4 regions of the Aneurinibacillus uraniidurans genome follow, and region 4 is predicted to be linked to each of the others. Evidence: riboswitches for the same ligand, from Rfam matches in the RefSeq annotation. Region 4 holds a riboswitch; each other region holds the start of a gene.
The links. A riboswitch is a leader RNA that binds a small molecule or an ion and turns the genes downstream of it on or off. The one in region 4 is predicted to bind cobalamin.
Positions count from the first base shown of each region.

Region 1 (2,203 bases), 1.5 Mb from region 4:
TCTGGTTTGGACTGTGGGGAGTAATCTGGACGGTATATTTCGTGCTTGATGCATATGGACTCGGAACCGGAATGCTGTTTCCGTTTCTTGCAAAAGATGAGCGAGAGCAGCGCCAGCTTCAGGAGTCAATCGGACCGTTCTGGGGCGGAAATGAAGTCTGGCTGATTACAGCAGGTGGGGCGACGTTTGCGGCGTTTCCCCTGACGTATGCGTTGATGTTTAGCTATTTGTATACACCGCTGATGTTGATTTTGTTCAGCTTGTTTTTTCGTGCGGCGGGACTTGAGTTCATGCACAAAATGGATCATCCGCGCTGGAAATCGTTTTGGAAGTGGAGTTTTTTCACAGGCAGTTTTGCCATTGCGCTGTTGTTTGGGGTAGCGTTTGCCAATTTGTTTTATGGATTGAGAATTGATGAGACGGGCTATCACGGTACGCTATTGTCCTTGCTGCATCCGTATGGCATAGCTGGCGGACTCGTATTCGTGACACTGTTTCTGCTATCTGGAAGTTCGTGGATTGCGTTTAAAACAGTCGGGGAGATTCGGACGCGTGCGCTGAATGTAGCAAAGAAAGTATGGTTTTTTGCGATGGCGCTGCTTGCCATTTTTATGGTAGCAACAAACAATCTAACGCCGTTGTTCGACAAGTTCGTCCAGTATCCCGCGCTCTGGCTTCTGCCTTTGCTGTCTATGACATTCCTCTTGTTTGTCATGATTGCACTGAATCAAGATCGTCCGGGAATCGCCTTCGGTGGTGTGTGTGCTTCGATTGCGTTGCTGATGGCGGGAGGATTTGCGGGAATGTTTCCGAATATGCTTCCATCTGCTTTGGACCCTGCGTCGAGTGTTACGTTATTTGAAGCGGCGGCAAGTAAGTTGAACTTGACGATTATGCTCGGTGTCGCACTTGTCATGGTTCCGATCGTCCTGACGTATCAGCTCTGGTTGTACCGCATTTTTCGGGAGAAGATCTCACCTGAGAATGCAAAAGGATATGAATAAAGAATACAACTCTTGTTTATTTGGATATGTTGTTGTATCGTATAACTCATACAACTACATATAGTGCTTTGTGGTGTGCCTGTGAGAACGCTCCAGGTACTTAAAAGGGAAGTTCGGTGCAAGTCCGACACGGTCCCGCCACTGTAAAGGGGAGTATGCTTCTACGATGCCACTGTTTGAAAAAAATGGGAAGGCGAAGCATGCAATGAACCTGAGTCAGGAGACCTGCCGCAGAGTAAGACACAGGAAGTAGCCACGGGAGATGGTGAAGTGTCAGTGAAGAGTAGTTTTCAACATCATAAGGCTCTTTACTTTGACATGAACAAGCATCTTTCTTGGACGACGGGAAAGATGCTTTTTTGCGTGGTTCTATCCTGATGAACAGGAGGAGAAATAAATGATCGTATATAAGCCTGACAACCGTGCTCTGCAATTTGATAAAGAAAGGCTATTGCGCTCGATTGATCGTTTGACAACAGGGATAGCCGGTGTAAAGTCGGATGTACTAGGGAAATATGTATTGGCTAAGCTTGCGGAGGGCGAGCTTCATGCAGAGGCGATTACCCGCACGATTTATATGACAGCACTGGAGCTTGTATCGAAGGAAGAAGCGAACTGGACGTATGTAGCGGCCCGTGCTTATTTGAACGGGTTATATAAACAGGCCGCGCGCAATCGTGGCTATAAGGCGTATCCAGATCGTCCGTATGGTTCCTTCTCTCGTCTAGTAGCGCAGCTTGTGGAACAAGGGATTTATCAGGAGCAGCTGCTGACTACATACAGCTCAAGAGAGTTAGAGGAATTAGGAGACATGATCGACCATGAGCGAGATCATTTGTTTACCTATATTGGCGTTGTGACGTTGACGGAGCGATATTTGGCATGTGACTTTGCGGGACGAATCTATGAATTGCCGCAGGAACGCTTTTTAATGATTGCGATGCAGCTGATGATGCAGGAACAGCCGGAGAAGCGACTTGCGCTCGTAAAAGAAGCGTACTGGGCGCTTAGCAATCATTATATGACGGTCGCGACACCGACGATGGCAAATGCAGGCAAGGCAAGGGGCGGGCAATTGTCGAGCTGCTTCATTGATACAGTAGATGATTCTCTTCAGGGGATTTATGATTCCAATACGGATGCGGCGCGCTTGTCCAAGATGGGCGGCGGAATTGGTGTGTATATGGGGAAGGTAAGAG
Region 1 covers NZ_CP116902.1:1,473,045-1,475,247, forward strand. The annotation lists gene cydB (cytochrome d ubiquinol oxidase subunit II) at 1-1,004, shown strand, start outside; cobalamin riboswitch at 1,059-1,251, shown strand; gene PO771_RS07415 (ribonucleoside-diphosphate reductase subunit alpha) at 1,402-2,203, shown strand, end outside.
Region 1: it holds a riboswitch for cobalamin, as region 4 does, so the genes downstream of both, PO771_RS07415 (ribonucleoside-diphosphate reductase subunit alpha) here and cobJ (precorrin-3B C(17)-methyltransferase) in region 4, are expected to answer to the same signal.

Region 2 (2,203 bases), 500 kb from region 4:
GCGGCATCGCAGTACTCACAATCGTCACTTCGATCGCAGCTAGAAACGTGGCGACCATCATGGCGATGGTGACATTTCGACGGTTCATATGCTTTTCTGCCATCTTTCCACACCCCTTCTATTACACTTTCCGTATGTATCCTTATCATGCCACTTTGGATCATTTTCGCAGTATATCATGATACAAAAAACCTGTCTGCCTCACAAGTAGGGCAAACAGGTTTTTATTTCTTTCTACTATAATCCAAGATCAGAGAATGTCGCCATCTCATACATCATACGCAGAGATGCTTCAAGCAGCGGATACAAAAGCACCGCACCCGATCCTTCACCCAGACGCATCCGTAAATGGAGGACAGGAGTAAGTGACATATGCGTCAGAGCTGCCTTATGTGCCGGTTCCTGAGAGAGATGAGACGCAAACAAGTATCCCTGCACGTTCTCACACATCTCAAATGCCATGATCGCAGCCGCACCCGCAATGACACCATCGACGATCACAGCTATCCCTTGTGCAGCCGCCCCAAGTGTCACCCCAACTAGTCCTGCGATTTCCAGTCCACCAACACGAGCAAGCACATCAACTGCATCCATTCGTTCACGCCAGCTGCTATCGATGTCGTTAATCTGGAGTGATCGTTCAATCACTCCTGCTTTCGCCTGACGCTTCTCCTCATCAATCCCTGTACCGCATCCTGTAATCTCCACCACCGCTTTACCTGTCACAGCGGCTACAAGTGCTGCACTCGGCGTTGTATTGCCGATTCCCATGTCACCGAGTGCCACTGCTTGATAACCTTGTGAGGCCAGCTCCTCTGCTAGACGAATACCAACTTCGATCGCAGCCATTGCCTCTTCCCGACTCATTGCCGGACCTTTGGCCATATTATCGGTACCGTTCTTCACTTTCTCATTCCGCACATCTGCCGGTGTCTCACATGCACTTCCGACGTCCACTACAATAACGTCAGCACCCATCTGGCGGGAGAACACATTGATCGCCGCTCCCTTGCGCGTAAAATTCCCCATCATCATGCCTGTCAATTCGGACCCAAATGCACTGACTCCTTCTTCCGTTACCCCATGATCACCACACATCACCGTAACTGCTTTTTTATCCAGTGTCGGCTGCGCCGTACGCTGAACGCCTGCCAAACGAATGACCATTTCCTCTAGCTCACCCAAACTTCCTGGCGGCTTCGTTAAAAAATCAACACGTGCGCGGGCCGCAGCCATCGCATTCTGATCAAGGACTTGAATTCCCTGTAGGGTGTTCGTAATTTTAGTTGTAGTCGCTGTACTCATCGTATGCTCTCCTCCATTTATGTATGTTCATGCGCGACAACGCAAAAAACGCCCAGGTCAAAGAAGACCTGGACGTGCCATATCCGGTTCGTATCCGTTCGTTCCACGTGAACGGCAATGCTTGCAATAGGCAGGTCTCCTGGCTGCCGGATCATAGCCATCTGTTCACAGCCTTCCCGGAATTGCTCCAGTGACTATGAACGGCTCCTCGGTTACAGTGGCGGGCCCGCGTGTTTTCTTCCCTATTCTCCCCGGATCGGGGCACCTATTGCGTTGTATACGTCATGTTATGGTAAGCATACCGCGATAGGATTATTTTTGCAAGACCTGACGAATCCGCATAATCGCCCAGTCCAGCTCCGGTTGAGAAATGATAAGGGGCGGCGCAAAACGAATGGTTGTGTCATGCGTTTCTTTGCACAAAAGCCCATGATCTTTAAGACGTTCACAGTACGGGCGTGCTTTTTCGGTCAGCTCCACACCGATGAACAAACCACGGCCACGCACTTCCTTAATAAGCGGACTCTTAATCGTAAGCAGCTGCTGCCTAAAGTAATCACCAAACGTACGGGAACGCTGTATGAGCTGCTCCTCTTCTAGTACATCAAGCGCAGCAATTGCTACCGCACAACCAAGCGGATTACCCCCGAACGTTGAGCCATGCGAACCTGGCTCGAATACACCAAGAATCTCCGCATCTGCCACTACCGCAGAGATCGGATATACCCCTCCACCCAATGCCTTACCTATGATATAGATGTCCGGCTGAATGCCATCCCAATCTGTCGCAAACTGCTTCCCTGTGCGACCTAATCCGGTCTGAATTTCGTCGGCGATAAGCAAGATATTACTCTGCTTACAAATTTCGCTCGCCTGCTTGAGGAATCCCGCTGGTGGA
Region 2 covers NZ_CP116902.1:482,081-484,283, reverse strand. The annotation lists gene PO771_RS02395 (MDR family MFS transporter) at 1-103, opposite strand, end outside; gene cobT (nicotinate-nucleotide--dimethylbenzimidazole phosphoribosyltransferase) at 238-1,305, opposite strand; cobalamin riboswitch at 1,418-1,589, opposite strand; gene PO771_RS02385 (ornithine--oxo-acid transaminase) at 1,618-2,203, opposite strand, start outside.
Region 2: it holds a riboswitch for cobalamin, as region 4 does, so the genes downstream of both, cobT (nicotinate-nucleotide--dimethylbenzimidazole phosphoribosyltransferase) here and cobJ (precorrin-3B C(17)-methyltransferase) in region 4, are expected to answer to the same signal.

Region 3 (2,203 bases), 1.1 Mb from region 4:
TCGACGCGCGGCGGCGGCGCAAAATAATGAACAGTACATGTCGCTTTGGGCCGGACAGGCAACTCGGATGCTTACTGATCAGGAAGAGGCAAGTTCTATTCTGACGCAGATTGTGACAGCAGCGGGTAAGCTGCTCGAAAAATAAAAACAACGAGGCGGTTGTTTATAAAATCGTCAGTTCAAAAATAATAACAACTAGCATGTAAATAATCATCATGATATTGAGATATAGGAACAGATGATGACTTCTGACAACATGCCAGAAGCGGCGTTTTGGACCGCGGGCAGCTTCTGCGAAAGCTGCCTTTTTCTGTTGAGCGCTGCGTCTTGCATTCGCATCACCGGGCTGTCGCATCAGCAGTGCGAGGTCAAGCGCACGCCGATAGTAAAGCTCAGCACGTTCTAGGTCACCATCTTGTTCGGCCTGCCTGGCGAGTGCATAAAGAAACTCGGGACCGGTGTATTGCATAGGGTCAGATTGTTGTACCGGAGGGAGAGGATTGTGGTTACCGGACATGGCAGTTCACCTCCTATAAGGGGTACATGAAGCTTTGTACCTTATACGTTATATATATGCGAGCAGAGTTACTTACTACTGTGCAAAAATTGCTTATCTTTAAAAAAGAGAGAACGCAGGGGAAAAAGAGTGGACAAATCCATTAGATAAATGATACATTTTTCTTGGAAAGTAATACGGATATCAAAGTTCAGGTGCTGGGGTTTTACCCCGGCTTAAAAGGGAAGTCCGGTGTAAATCCGGCGCGGTCCCGCCACTGTAACTGCTGAGTTCTTTCGCATAATGTCACTGTTTCGTATCGGGATGGGAAGACGCGGAAGCGCGATGACGCAGGAGTCAGGAGACCTGCCTGTCTTTTTGTATCGCCATTTGGTTTCTTCGGGGGTGAGAAGCAGAGGCGTGAGCCGGTTTTGGTACAGCCGGACATAGGAACAGGAAACAGCCACCCTTGTGTTAGGGCGGTTTTTTTTATTTGACGCACATATCTACTAAGGTTATGGCATAAAACGTAATATTTACGATTTATAAAAGAGAGGGGATTGCGATGGCAACCTGGGATCTGACAGGGACACAGCATCATCTGTTGATTTGTAATGGGGGAAGCTGTATGCGGGCAGGAGGAGAGGATGTAACGCAGGCGATCCGAAATGAAATTGCTGCACACCATGCTGATGCGTTAATTCATACAACACGCACGCGCTGCAATGGGCGGTGTGAGGATGCGTGTGTCGTTATTTCATATCCAGCTGGTCGCTGGTATAAAGACATGACTCCAGAGGCAGGGCGAGCTCTCGTGCGTGACCATCTTGGAGACGTAAGTACGGACCTACATAACCAAACCGTATATACATATGTAGATAAATGTGGTTTTGTACCGGCAGAAGGTGCTGCGGTAGGACGCTGTAAATTATGAAGGGGTGGACAGAGATGAGAAAAAAACAATGGGGGTCAGGGCTGCTTGCTGTAGCTGGATTTCTACTGTACTTGTTGATTAATGAACCGCAGACCGCATATGGCATGCACATCATGGAAGGGTTTCTTCCGGTGAAATGGGCGGTATTCTGGTGGGTTGTGTTCGTGCCGTTTTTTGTACTTGGCTTGCGCTCGATCAGACGAATTACGAAGGAACGCCCGGAAGCAAAGTTAATGCTTGGATTAGCAGGGGCCTTCACATTCGTATTATCTGCCCTGAAAATTCCTTCGGTCACGGGCAGTAGTTCACATCCGACAGGAACAGGGTTTGGTGCAATCGTGTTCGGGCCGCTTGTGATGAGTGTGCTCGGTGCAATCGTACTGTTATTTCAGGCCCTTCTGCTGGCGCATGGTGGATTGACGACACTTGGGGCGAATGCGATGTCGATGGCGGTTATCGGCCCGTTTGTTGCATATGGCATCTATCGGGCGGTGATGAAAGCGAACGGAAGTCAAAAACTTGCGATTTTTCTGGCCGCAGCACTTGGAGATTTGGCAACATATGTTGTGACATCCTTGCAGTTGGCGCTGGCATTTCCAGCGGCAAGTGGCGGTGTTATGGCATCATTTCTGAAATTTGCGGGGATTTTTGCCATTACACAAATTCCTCTTGCGATTAGTGAAGGGTTGTTGACGGTGCTTGTCTGGAATTGGCTTCAGTCGTATAACCGCACGGAACTGGAAGAAATTCAGTCGCTGCAAAAACGGGGGGCA
Region 3 covers NZ_CP116902.1:1,057,923-1,060,125, forward strand. The annotation lists gene PO771_RS05280 (NAD(P)H-dependent flavin oxidoreductase) at 1-145, shown strand, start outside; gene PO771_RS05285 (hypothetical protein) at 164-517, opposite strand; cobalamin riboswitch at 693-884, shown strand; gene PO771_RS05290 ((2Fe-2S) ferredoxin domain-containing protein) at 1,062-1,430, shown strand; gene PO771_RS05295 (energy-coupling factor ABC transporter permease) at 1,445-2,203, shown strand, end outside.
Region 3: it holds a riboswitch for cobalamin, as region 4 does, so the genes downstream of both, PO771_RS05290 ((2Fe-2S) ferredoxin domain-containing protein) here and cobJ (precorrin-3B C(17)-methyltransferase) in region 4, are expected to answer to the same signal.

Region 4 (2,203 bases):
CGAATGGAAGAGATTAATCGATCTCCGTGAATATCTTTTAATAGAAATCCGCTGGCTCCATTCGCAAGACCTTCTATGATATAGGCATCTTCAGCAAATGTAGTAAGAATAAGAATAACAGTCTCAGGGAATTCTTTTTTGATCAGACGAGTGCTTTCGATTCCATCCATGACAGGCATTCGTACATCCATCAAAACAACGTCGGGGCGGTGCTGGGCTACCATTTCATATGCTTTTTTTCCATCATCGGGTGTTCCAATGACTTCGATATCATCTTCTAATTCCAATATGGTTTTAAGTCCTTCACGCATTAATGTTTGATCGTCAGCGATCAGAATGCGAATGGGTTTATTCATACAATCAATCCCCTCCTGAAGTAAGGATACCTCCTTTATATTGTAATAAATTATGGAAGAGATACGGTAGTAAATATTTTAGTATTCGATATGACTATGAGTAAAATAATCGTTAGTTTGCAGCAGCAAAAGTCACGAATTTTTCAGCATAGTCGAAATATAGAATTCGTGATATGATAGGGCTACTTAAAAATTGAATGATTTGCTTTGCGGTGCCCGATATGTTTATGTAAGGGCTTAATAGGGAAGTTCGGTATAAAGCCGACGCGGTCCCGCCACTGTGAAGAGGAGAGTGCTATCATAATGTCCACTATTTCGTGATTGAAATGGGAAGGGGGTAGAGCTCGTTTGTACTCGAAGCCAGGAAACCTGCCGTAAAGTTCTGCACGATCGAACCACGAGGATGGGGCGTGTTGACTAGCGACAGGCATACGAGCAAAGTAACTGTATGACTAATTGTCTACCAATACGTCTTTCTAACCAGAAAGACGTTTTTTTATTGTACAAAAAGGAAGGAGCACGGGAGATGAAACGAGGAAAACTGCTGCTGATTGGATTTGGTCCAGGAAGTGAAGCACATCTGACTATGCGAGCGCGGACTGCGATTGAAGAATGTGAAGTAATCCTGGGGTATACGACATACGTCGATTTGATTCGTGGATTGCTGCGGGACGAGCAAGTTGTTATGCAAGCCGGGATGACTGAGGAAGTAGGTCGGGCACAGGAAGCGGTGCGCCAGGCGGAACAGGGCAAAGTAGTAGGCGTAATCTCCAGTGGGGACGCCGGGGTATATGGAATGGCTGGACTCGTCTATGAAGTGCTTATGGAAAAAGGCTGGACGGAAGCTGATGGGGTTGAAGTAGAAGTTGTGCCGGGCATCTCGGCGATTAATTCATGTGCATCCTTGCTTGGGGCGCCGGTTATGCATGATGCATGTACGATCAGTCTAAGTGACCATCTAACACCATGGGAGTTAATTGCAAAGCGGATTGATGCTGCAGGTGCGGCAGATTTTGTTATCGCTTTATATAATCCGAAAAGCGGACGCCGGACGCGCCAGATTGAGGAAGCGCAGCGTATTTTGCTGCAATATCGTTCCCCGGATACTCCGGTTGGGCTCGTGAAGAGTGCGTATCGGGATCGTCAGTCAGTAGTTGTGACGACATTAGCTGACATGCTTAATCATGATATCGGGATGCTAACAACTGTCATTATCGGAAATAACTCAACATGCTTGTATGACGGTAAAATGATCACGCCGCGTGGCTATCAGCGCAAGTATACGCTTGGCTCGGAGAAACAAACGTTAGCACCGCATCAGCGCTTGCGAGAAGAAAATGAGCCGTGGGCACTGCACAGCATGGATGAGCAGTCAGGAACAGAAGCGATACAGTCTGCACCTGAACAAAAACGGGAGCAGGTGGAATCCCTTTCCGCTCGGGCGCTAGCAGATGAAGCACTTGGGTGCTTGTATGGTGTAAAAGAGTCCGTTGCTGTTGCATCTCCTTCTGGCTTTGTACAAGAGCAGATTTTTGAATTCGCAGTTTCACCTGGAGTGGCGAATAAGAAGCTGAGTGCGGCACAGATGATGCTGCTTGCCGGGATTGTCGGAGAACGGGGCTCGATGGATTACACGCCGGATCATCAGTTCCGCATTAGCCTGCCAACCGCAAATCCGGATGAAGTCGTTAGTCGTCTTCGTGAGGCAGGCTTGCTCGTACTGCCAGTTGGGAATGTCATTACGGTAAAAGCATGTGATTTCTGTGACGGGGAGAAGACGGACCCGATTCCATATGCAGACGAGATACAGGCACTGCTTGGTGGAATGGATGTGCCAAAAGAAATGA
Region 4 covers NZ_CP116902.1:3,836,916-3,839,118, reverse strand. The annotation lists gene PO771_RS19335 (response regulator transcription factor) at 1-356, opposite strand, end outside; cobalamin riboswitch at 550-747, shown strand; gene cobJ (precorrin-3B C(17)-methyltransferase) at 883-2,203, shown strand, end outside.